2 regions of the Clostridium taeniosporum genome follow, and region 2 is predicted to be linked to the other one. Evidence: riboswitches for the same ligand, from Rfam matches in the RefSeq annotation. Region 2 holds a riboswitch; the other holds the start of a gene.
What was found. A riboswitch is a leader RNA that binds a small molecule or an ion and turns the genes downstream of it on or off. The one in region 2 is predicted to bind FMN.
Positions count from the first base shown of each region.

Region 1 (4,656 bases), 760 kb from region 2:
CCAAGCATTGCTATAAGGTTTCCATGTATTTGAGTTTTTCAATCCACCACTATATAGGGCTTGAGATACAAAATTAGTACAATCACCACCTATTCCTTCAAAAGATTTGTATTCAGGATTAGCCTTTAAAGCAAATTTTTCTGCATATTCACAAGCTTTTAAAGGGTTATAAGAAGAGCTTGTAGGTATTGAATAGGGTGTTCTATAGCAGTTATTAATCTTTAAGTATTTATCATATAGACGATCTAATACCTTTATTTTAGAACTCCAAACACTTATTTTATTTGAAGAAATAATATTTGTTATTTGCAGAATATCTTTTTTTAATATTTCTTCATATAGATTTGGATTTTCTTCTTTGTTAACCAAAAAGATTATTTTAAATCTGTGATGAGTTTTTGTTAATATAAGCAAATATTCATCTAATGAATAGGATATTATTCCTTTAGGGGAGTTACTTAATGAAAATGATTTTAAATATTTGAACTTTATTTTAATTAAATTGCAGTTTTTTTCTAATATTTTATATTTATATTTAGTTTTTATATTACTAGGGTTTATATTTAGTTTTTTTATCCATAAAGAATTAAAGCATTTTTTTAAATATAAATCTTCTAAAATATTTTCATTTAAGTTATGTTTTCCTTTTAAAAATAAATTAAATTTATCATAGGGAGTAGATAAAATTTTATAAAAATAATGTAAATCTCTTAATAACAATATATCACCACCAAAAAATAGGTTTATAATAATATATAAAAACATGCTTATAAATATACATGAAAAAATTGAAATATATTGCTATAAATTATTAAAATGTATATTTTTATATAATTAAACGTTTCTATTATGTATAACACTTGCTGAGAATATAATTAAAATATATAATATAAAGGTATCGAAAAATAAAGAATAATATTTTATATTGTAAAATATTTTAATTATATTAGTTATTAATGAAAACTTGTGAGAGATTTGAAAAAAGGAGTTATAAAAATAATGCAAAATTTACCTAACTCAATAGTTGAAAAATATGATGAAATTCTTGAAAAGATAAAAGTCTTTTCAAATAAATATCTTAACGAACAGTACGAGAAAATTTGTATAAAAACGCTACATAATTTAGGAATGAATCATGAAGAGTTACTAAAAAAAGGTAAAAGCTCTTCGTGGGCTGCAGGAGTTGTTCATGCAATTGGAACAGTAAATAATTTGTTTGATGCTAAGGAAGAACCATATATAAAAGCTCTTGATTTATATAAGGCGTTTGGAGTAAGCAATAGTACTGGTTCTACAAAATCAAAAGAAATAAGAAATTTATTAAATATATCAAAAGATAATAGAGAATGGATACTAAAATCTAAAGATAATACATCTAACTTAAACGAAGAAAAGGAAGAATGTAAAAAAGAAAATAATATTTCTTTAGAAGAAAATAATAGAATTACTGATGAATTTATAAAAGCTCAAAAAATAATGAGAAAAGCATGGATGGAAAAGAATTTTAATAAAAAAGTAAAATTTGCTAAAGAAGCTTTAGGAATTTGTGAATATTGTTCAGATGCATATATAATTTTATCTAAAGATATAAGTTTAACAAATGATGAAAAGAAATCATTATTAGAAAAAGCTGTTGATTCAGGAAAGTATATACTAGGAGTTGATGATCTAAAAACTGCATCTAAAGAATGCTTTAATAGAAGTGAGGCTCAACCATTTTTTGGTGCTAAATATACTTTAGCCATTCAATTGTGGAAAATGAATGAAAGAGATGCTGCTATAGATAATGCTTTTGAAATATTAGAACTAAATGAAAAAGATAATTTAATGATAAGAGGACTACTATCTAGTTGGCTATTAATGGAAAAAAGATATAATGATGCAGAAAAGTTATTTAAAAAATATGATAATGATTATTTAGCAGCTGTGTCTTATAATAAAGTTTTATTACTTTATAAAACAGGAAAAATAAAAGAAGCAGAAGATGCTATAAGAAAAGCATATAAGAAAAATCCATTTGTAATTCCATATATATTAAAGCAAAAGAAGATTGCTAAAGTGTTACCTAGAATTTCAAGATTTGGTAGTGATGCAGAAGCTATGCATTATGTAAAATATAGTTTAGAAGTATGGAATGAATCAAAGGAGATTATTAAATGGGTAAAGGAAATGAATATAAATTTTAAAATTCAATCATTACATTAGTAAGAAAGTTGAATATTATCCTTTACATAATTTAAAAGGTATGTTAATATGAGAATATCAATTGAATATTAATCTTCAGGGCAGGGTGAAATTCCCTACCGGCGGTAAAGCCCGCGAGCTATGCAAATGGCAGATTCGGTTAGATTCCGAAGCCGACAGTAAAGTCTGGATGAAAGAAGATGTTAAATATTAATCTAATAGTTATTATATTTTAATTCATGTTATTTAGCGTTATTTATACCCTGAACTTATGTTTTAGTTCAGGGTTTTTAAATTATTAAGGTAAAATTTGATTTAATATTATATTTTACCTTAATATTAAAGACCATAAATCTTTATGTTAATGAATTAAAATGCTAATAAATTATAAATAAGATAAATTTCAATCCCTGAAGTTATAATACTTCAGGGATTTTTTATTCTTTAGGAAATTATATTACTAAAATTTTCTGGATAACTTATAGAACATTGTATTTTAAAGGTTTTATGAGGACACCCTAAAGAATGAAGAATCATATGTCTTGTACTATGTTTGGAAATGGTACATGGCTAAAAAAATCGATATTACAAAGTCGCTTAGCGATTTTTTAAGAAGGTGAATTTGTTGAAGGAAGAATACATGGATTTAGCACTAGAATTAGCTAAAAAAGGAATAGGAAAAGTTAATCCCAATCCTTTAGTTGGTGCAGTAATAGTAAAAGATAATGAGATAATTGGAACAGGTTACCATGAGCAATATGGAGGAAAACATGCAGAAGTGAATGCTATTAAGAATGCGACTAAAGCAGTAGAAGGAAGTACAATATATGTTACTTTAGAACCTTGTTCACATTATGGTAAGACACCTCCATGTGTAAATTTAATAATAGAGAAAAAAATAAAAAAAGTAGTAATAGGAATGTTAGATCCTAATCCATTAGTATCTGGAAAGAGTATAAAAAAATTAAAAGAAAACAATATTGAAGTTGTAGTTGGTGTGAAAGAAAAAGAATGTAAGAAATTAAATGAAGTGTTTATTAAATATATAACATCTAATTTACCATTTGTAGTTTTAAAAAGTGCTATATCATTAGATGGAAAAATAGCTACAACAAGTGGTGAATCTAAATGGATTACATCTAAAGAAGCTAGAAGAGATGGTCATTTATTAAGAAATAAATTATCGGCTATTATGGTAGGTATTAACACAATAATAAAGGATAATCCAGAACTTACATGTAGGATAGAAAATGGAAGAAACCCAATAAGAATTATTGTAGACAGTACATTAAAAATATCATTAGATTCTAAAGTAATAAAAAATAATGATAATCTAACCATTATAGCTACAACTAGGTATGCAAATAAATCAAAGAAAGAAAAATTATTAAATGCAAATATTAGAGTAATAGAGGTAAATGATAAAGATAAAAAAGTTGATTTAAAAGAACTTATGAGATTTTTAGGAAATTTAAAGATAGATTCAGTATTAATTGAAGGCGGAGGAACATTAAATTTTTCAGCATTAGAAGAAGATATAGTAGATAAAGTTAGATTTTATATAGCACCTAGAATATTAGGTGGAGAAACAAGCAAAAGTAGTATAGGTGGTAAAGGATTTTATAGATTAAGTGATACTGTAAAACTTAAAGATTTAACATATGAAAAATTATCAGAGGAGATAGTTATAGATGGTTATGTAAATAAATTGAAGTGAAGGTTGGGATTAAATGTTTACTGGAATAATTGAAGAAGTAGGAGTTATAGAAACGCTTACATTAGGTAATGGTTTTGGAATAATAGAAATAAAAGCAAATAAAGTGTTAGAAAATACTAAAATAGGAGATAGTATAGCATCCAATGGTGTATGTTTAACAGTTTTAGAAATGACTAAATCTTCATTTAGGGCTAATGTTATGGGGGAGACTTTAAAGAAAAGTTCATTAGGAAGTTTAAAGACAGGTAATAAAATTAATCTTGAACGGGCTATGAAATTAGAAGATAGACTTGGAGGTCATATAGTAAGTGGGCATATAGATGGTATAGGAAGAATAATAGACATACAAAAAGATTCTGATGGAACATGGTTTACTATAACTGCACCTGATGAAATTTTAAAGTATATTATATATAAAGGCTCAATATCTATTGATGGCATAAGTTTAACTATTGCTTATGTGGATGATGAAAAATTTAAAGTATCGGTTATACCACATACTTTAGAAAATACAATTTTGTGTGAGAAAAAAGTTGGATCAATTATTAATTTAGAATGTGATGTAATTGGAAAATATATTGAAAAATTATTAGGTAAAGAAAATAACAAAGTAAATAGTGAAAGCAAGGTAACCATGGAGTTTTTAAGAGAAAATGGTTTTTAAATAAAATAAAATTATGTATGAGGTGAGAGAAAATGAACTTTAATACTGTTGAGGAATGTGTTAATGATTTAAGAAACGGAAAAATGATTAT
Region 1 is NZ_CP017253.2:1,250,537-1,255,192, forward strand. It holds gene BGI42_RS05965 (amidase domain-containing protein) at 1-720, opposite strand, end outside; gene BGI42_RS05970 (DUF6398 domain-containing protein) at 1,000-2,205, shown strand; FMN riboswitch at 2,273-2,390, shown strand; gene ribD (bifunctional diaminohydroxyphosphoribosylaminopyrimidine deaminase/5-amino-6-(5-phosphoribosylamino)uracil reductase RibD) at 2,810-3,901, shown strand; gene BGI42_RS05980 (riboflavin synthase) at 3,915-4,565, shown strand; gene BGI42_RS05985 (bifunctional 3,4-dihydroxy-2-butanone-4-phosphate synthase/GTP cyclohydrolase II) at 4,598-4,656, shown strand, end outside.
Region 1: it holds a riboswitch for FMN, as region 2 does, so the genes downstream of both, ribD (bifunctional diaminohydroxyphosphoribosylaminopyrimidine deaminase/5-amino-6-(5-phosphoribosylamino)uracil reductase RibD) here and BGI42_RS02430 (ECF transporter S component) in region 2, are expected to answer to the same signal.

Region 2 (4,656 bases):
GTAATCTTTTTCAATTTGATCTCCTCCGAAAATATATAAAATTATCTCCTAATAAAACTCTAGTAATATTATATCAACTAAATACATTATGTGTATATATTTTTATAATAAAATTTATTTACATTTAATTTATCGTGTATTTTATTATATTTTTTAACTTAGGCACATTCAAATAAATAACTAGTCAGTATGCTAGTTTATTTTATGAACTACTTCTTCCTTGGAATCTACTAATAGCACAACTATTAGCCGGTTCCAAGTCATTGTATTTCACAAAATATCCATCGCATCTTTCACTCTTTATTTATTTTCATATGCCTTATATTAATTTATTTACTCTATTATTGCAAATTTAATTGTATTATTCTTATAAATTAATTTTTACTTATAAAATTATAAACTTTGATTTTATAAATAAAATTAGATAAAATAAAAAGATGGCAACAATTATTAATAAAGTATTTTTACTTTAAATGCTAGGGAAAGGAGTTCTTTTTATGGAATTTAATGTTTATAGCATAAATGAAACTACTAATTTAGGTATGAAAATTGGAAAATTGCTTAATTCAGGAGATATAATTTGTCTAACAGGAGATTTAGGCACTGGTAAAACTCATATAACAAAAGGAATTGCTCTTGGTTTAGATATAAAAGAGGATATTACAAGTCCGACATTTACAATTGTAAATGAATATGATGATGGTAGATTAAAATTAAATCATTTTGATGTTTACAGAGTAAATGATCCCGATGAAATATATGCTATCGGTTTTGATGATTACATTTTTTCAGATAGTGTATCTATAATAGAATGGGCAAATTATATTGAAGATATTATTCCTGATGAATTTCTTCATATAAATATAGAAAAAAATTTAGAAAAAGGTGATAATTATAGAAAAATAACATTAACACCTTATGGAAAAAGATATGATTACATAAAGGAGTTGAAAATATGATCGTATTAAGTATAGATTCATCTTCTAAAGTTGCAACTGCTGCTTTACTTAAAGATGATTTATTGCTTGGAGAAGTAACTTTAAATAATAAAAAAGAACATTCTACAATATTAATGACTTTAGTTGAAAATTTATTAGATGGTTGTAATTTAGATATAGATTCAGTTGATGGATTTGTTGTTTCAAAAGGACCTGGTTCTTTTACAGGCTTAAGAATTGGAATGGCTACAATCAAAGGTTTAAGTTTTGGATCAAATAAACCATATGTAAGTGTTTCTAGTCTTGATGCACTTGCTTATAGCATTGCTCCTTTTAATGGAATAATATGTCCAGTTATGGATGCATTAAGAAATAATGTTTATACTGCTTTATATAAATCTTGTAATGGAAAATTAGAACAAATAATGGATTACTCTGCTCTTGATATAACTGAACTAGTTGATATTCTTAATGAAAAAGGAGAAAATGTTATGTTCATTGGAGATGGACTTAATAACACTAAAGAATACATATTAGAAAACTGCAATAATTGCTTCTTCCCTCCAAATCACCTTAACTTAATTAGAGCTTCTTCTTTAGGAGAATTAGGAATGTTAAAACTAAAAAATAGTGAATGTGATGATTCTAACTCTGCTCCATTTTATTTGAAAAAACCTCAAGCTGAGAGAGAATATGAAAAAAGGATGAAGTTAAAAAGTGAAAATTAAAACTAGTTTAATGACTGAAGCTGATATTAATGAAGTTTTAGAAATTAGTTTATTAAGTTTTCCTATCTCTTGGAGTAAAGAATCATATATTCAAGAGTTGGCAAATCCCCTTGCAAATTATATTGTTGCTAAATTAGATAATAAAGTTATTGGATTTGTTGGTACTTGGATAGTAATGGATGAAGCTCATATAACTAATATAGCAGTACATCCTGATTTTAGACAAAAAAATGTTGGCTCAACTTTATTAGATGCATTAATCAAATTAACTAAAGATGTTAATTGCAATGCCTACACTTTAGAAGTAAGAGCTAGTAATATTCCTGCTCAAAAATTATACAAAAAATATGGTTTTGTAGAACAAGGAGTAAGAAAAAATTATTATCAAGATAATAAAGAAGATGCTGTGATTATGTGGCGTATAGATGAAAAAAATAATTCTTAAGCTAAATTTTAGCTTAAGAATTATTTTTTATATTTTAATTACTCAGTTATAGTCTTTGAATTTTTTTCCGGACTTCCAAAATTAGGCTCTGCTTTAAATATAGATACAGATATCTTTTTATATAAAACATATGTTAATAAAGATACTATTATTGCTTTAATACCATTGAAAGGTAATAAACCCACAGTAATATATTTTAATAATTCTGCACTACTCATTTGCATACCATACGCTGGTAAAAGTATATATACATTTGCTATAATTCCTACAATTTCAATAGAAATCCCACCTAAAATCATGCCTAAAATAGCTGATTCTTTAGATTTGTTTCTTTTATAAACAATTCCTGCTGGTAGTATTAAAGATACTCCAACTAAAAAGTTAGCAAGCTCTCCAACAAATCCACTTTGACTTCCCTTGATCAAAAGTATTAATATATTTTTAATTAATTCTATTGTTACACCTGCTAAAGGTCCAAATCCAAATGTTCCTAATAATGCAGGTATATCACTTAAATCAATTTTAAGCCATGGAAATATAGGTATAACAGGAAATTCAAAATACATAAGTATCAATGCTAATGCTGATAATAAGGAAATTTTAATTGTTTTGTTTGTCTTTTTGTTCATTTTATGCCTCCCAAAAGATTATCTCCCTGGTGTAGCTTATTAGATTTAAGGTAACGTTTTAATATTATCCTTTAAAATTTGTAAACAATCTAAGTTGTCCCTAGATTTAATATTTTATTTTTTTAAATAAATATTCTTATGAATTACAATTACATTAACTAATTAAGATATAAACATTTATTTTAAAAAACAAAAAAACTGATGCATAAATACATCAGGGCATATACCAAATTATTAAGAATAAAACGTTCCTAATTCCTAATAGGTTACCTTCTTTCATCCAGACTATACTGTTGGCTTCGGAGTTACACCGAATCTGCTATAATTTTAGCTCGCGGGCTTTACCGCCAGTAGGGATTTACACCCTGCCCTGAAGATATAAATATTAAATTATTTTTACTATATCTTCATTATATATTCTTAAAATAATTTTTACAATAAATTTTTTACATATATACATATTATTTATTAAATTTCTTCATAACTTTTTAAAGAACAAAGTTGCTACCCCACACTTTTTAGTTGAGAATTAATAATTGAAAAACTTAGAGTTATAGTTGAAAATACTAAAGATTTTGTAAAAATATATATTTAAAAAATTCTATACATTCCTCTACACTATTGAAAAAGCCAGTAAAATACTATAAAAGTATTTTACTGGCTTAATATTATTATGCTAACTGTGGAGAAAACATTCCTTTATTATTTTCAATGGTATTCATAGCTTTTGTAACATCATTTCTACAATTTTCATAATTTTCTTTAACAGTATTAGTTACTTCTTCAATACCGTTATATACAGTATTTTTAACATCAGTTGTAGTAGTCTTTACTGTGTTAAATACATTAACGCTTGCTTCTTTTACATCATTTGCAATAAGTTTTACATTTGATATAACTTCTTTTCCTGTAGAAATTATTGCATTAGGTATTTCTTTAGTAACTTCCATAGAATTTCTTAAATCATTAAAATTCTTTACTGCTTCATTATAACTCTTAGACATATCTTCATATCCCTTAACTAGAGTATTTTTAATTCTAACTACAGGATCTTTTATTGAATATATTCCATCTTTAGCAATAGTAAATGTAGCTACTGCCTTCTTTATTATTCCGTTATTAGGATTGTTTGTAACCATTCCTATTTCTGTTATAGCACTTCCAACTTTAACCCCTACTTCTAAAACGTCAGCCCCAACAGAAACTGCTGTCTTACTTCCAATACTAATCATATCAGTAACAGCATTTTTTAGATTTAATGCAGATTCTTTTAATTGGGATGCTGTAGTTGTTACTTGTTTAACTGTACTTGCTATTTGTGCTGATGTTTTATTTATAGTATTAGTTACTGATTTAGAAACATCCATTATAGTTTTACTTATTTTATTTGAAGCATCTACGACACTTTTTGAAACTGAAGTTACAGTATTTTTTACGCTTTCACTTACAGATACGATTGTCTTACTAACATTATTGCCTACTGAAGTCACAGCATTTTTTACTGCACTTGCAGTAGAAGCTAAGCCTTCAAAAAAGTTCCCTATTGAACTTTTTGTAGTATCCTTTGTTTTAGATACTTGATTTTCTGTAGAAGCATTTTTTAATATTGATGCTTTATATTTATCTATATTTATATTGTTTTCATTATTAGATATAGTTTTCTTACTTTTAATTTTATTATTTTTTTGATTTATATTATTTATACTGTTATTAATATTTGTATTAACATTTATAGCTTTTATCATAGTTTATCACTTCACTTTCAGTATATTTTAATTCATTTTACCTTGAGCTGTATAAGAAGTGTTTTCTAATAATCTAACCTGATCTTCTAACACAAATTCACCATCAATAAATAATTTAACTGTCCAAAGTCCACAATTACTTCTATGAGAATTATTTAAATCCATCCAAAA
Region 2 is NZ_CP017253.2:487,758-492,413, reverse strand. It holds gene BGI42_RS02450 (metal ABC transporter substrate-binding protein) at 1-14, opposite strand, end outside; gene tsaE (tRNA (adenosine(37)-N6)-threonylcarbamoyltransferase complex ATPase subunit type 1 TsaE) at 498-959, shown strand; gene tsaB (tRNA (adenosine(37)-N6)-threonylcarbamoyltransferase complex dimerization subunit type 1 TsaB) at 956-1,666, shown strand; gene rimI (ribosomal protein S18-alanine N-acetyltransferase) at 1,656-2,111, shown strand; gene BGI42_RS02430 (ECF transporter S component) at 2,150-2,740, opposite strand; FMN riboswitch at 3,005-3,122, opposite strand; gene BGI42_RS02425 (hypothetical protein) at 3,412-4,485, opposite strand; gene BGI42_RS02420 (early set domain-containing protein) at 4,513-4,656, opposite strand, start outside.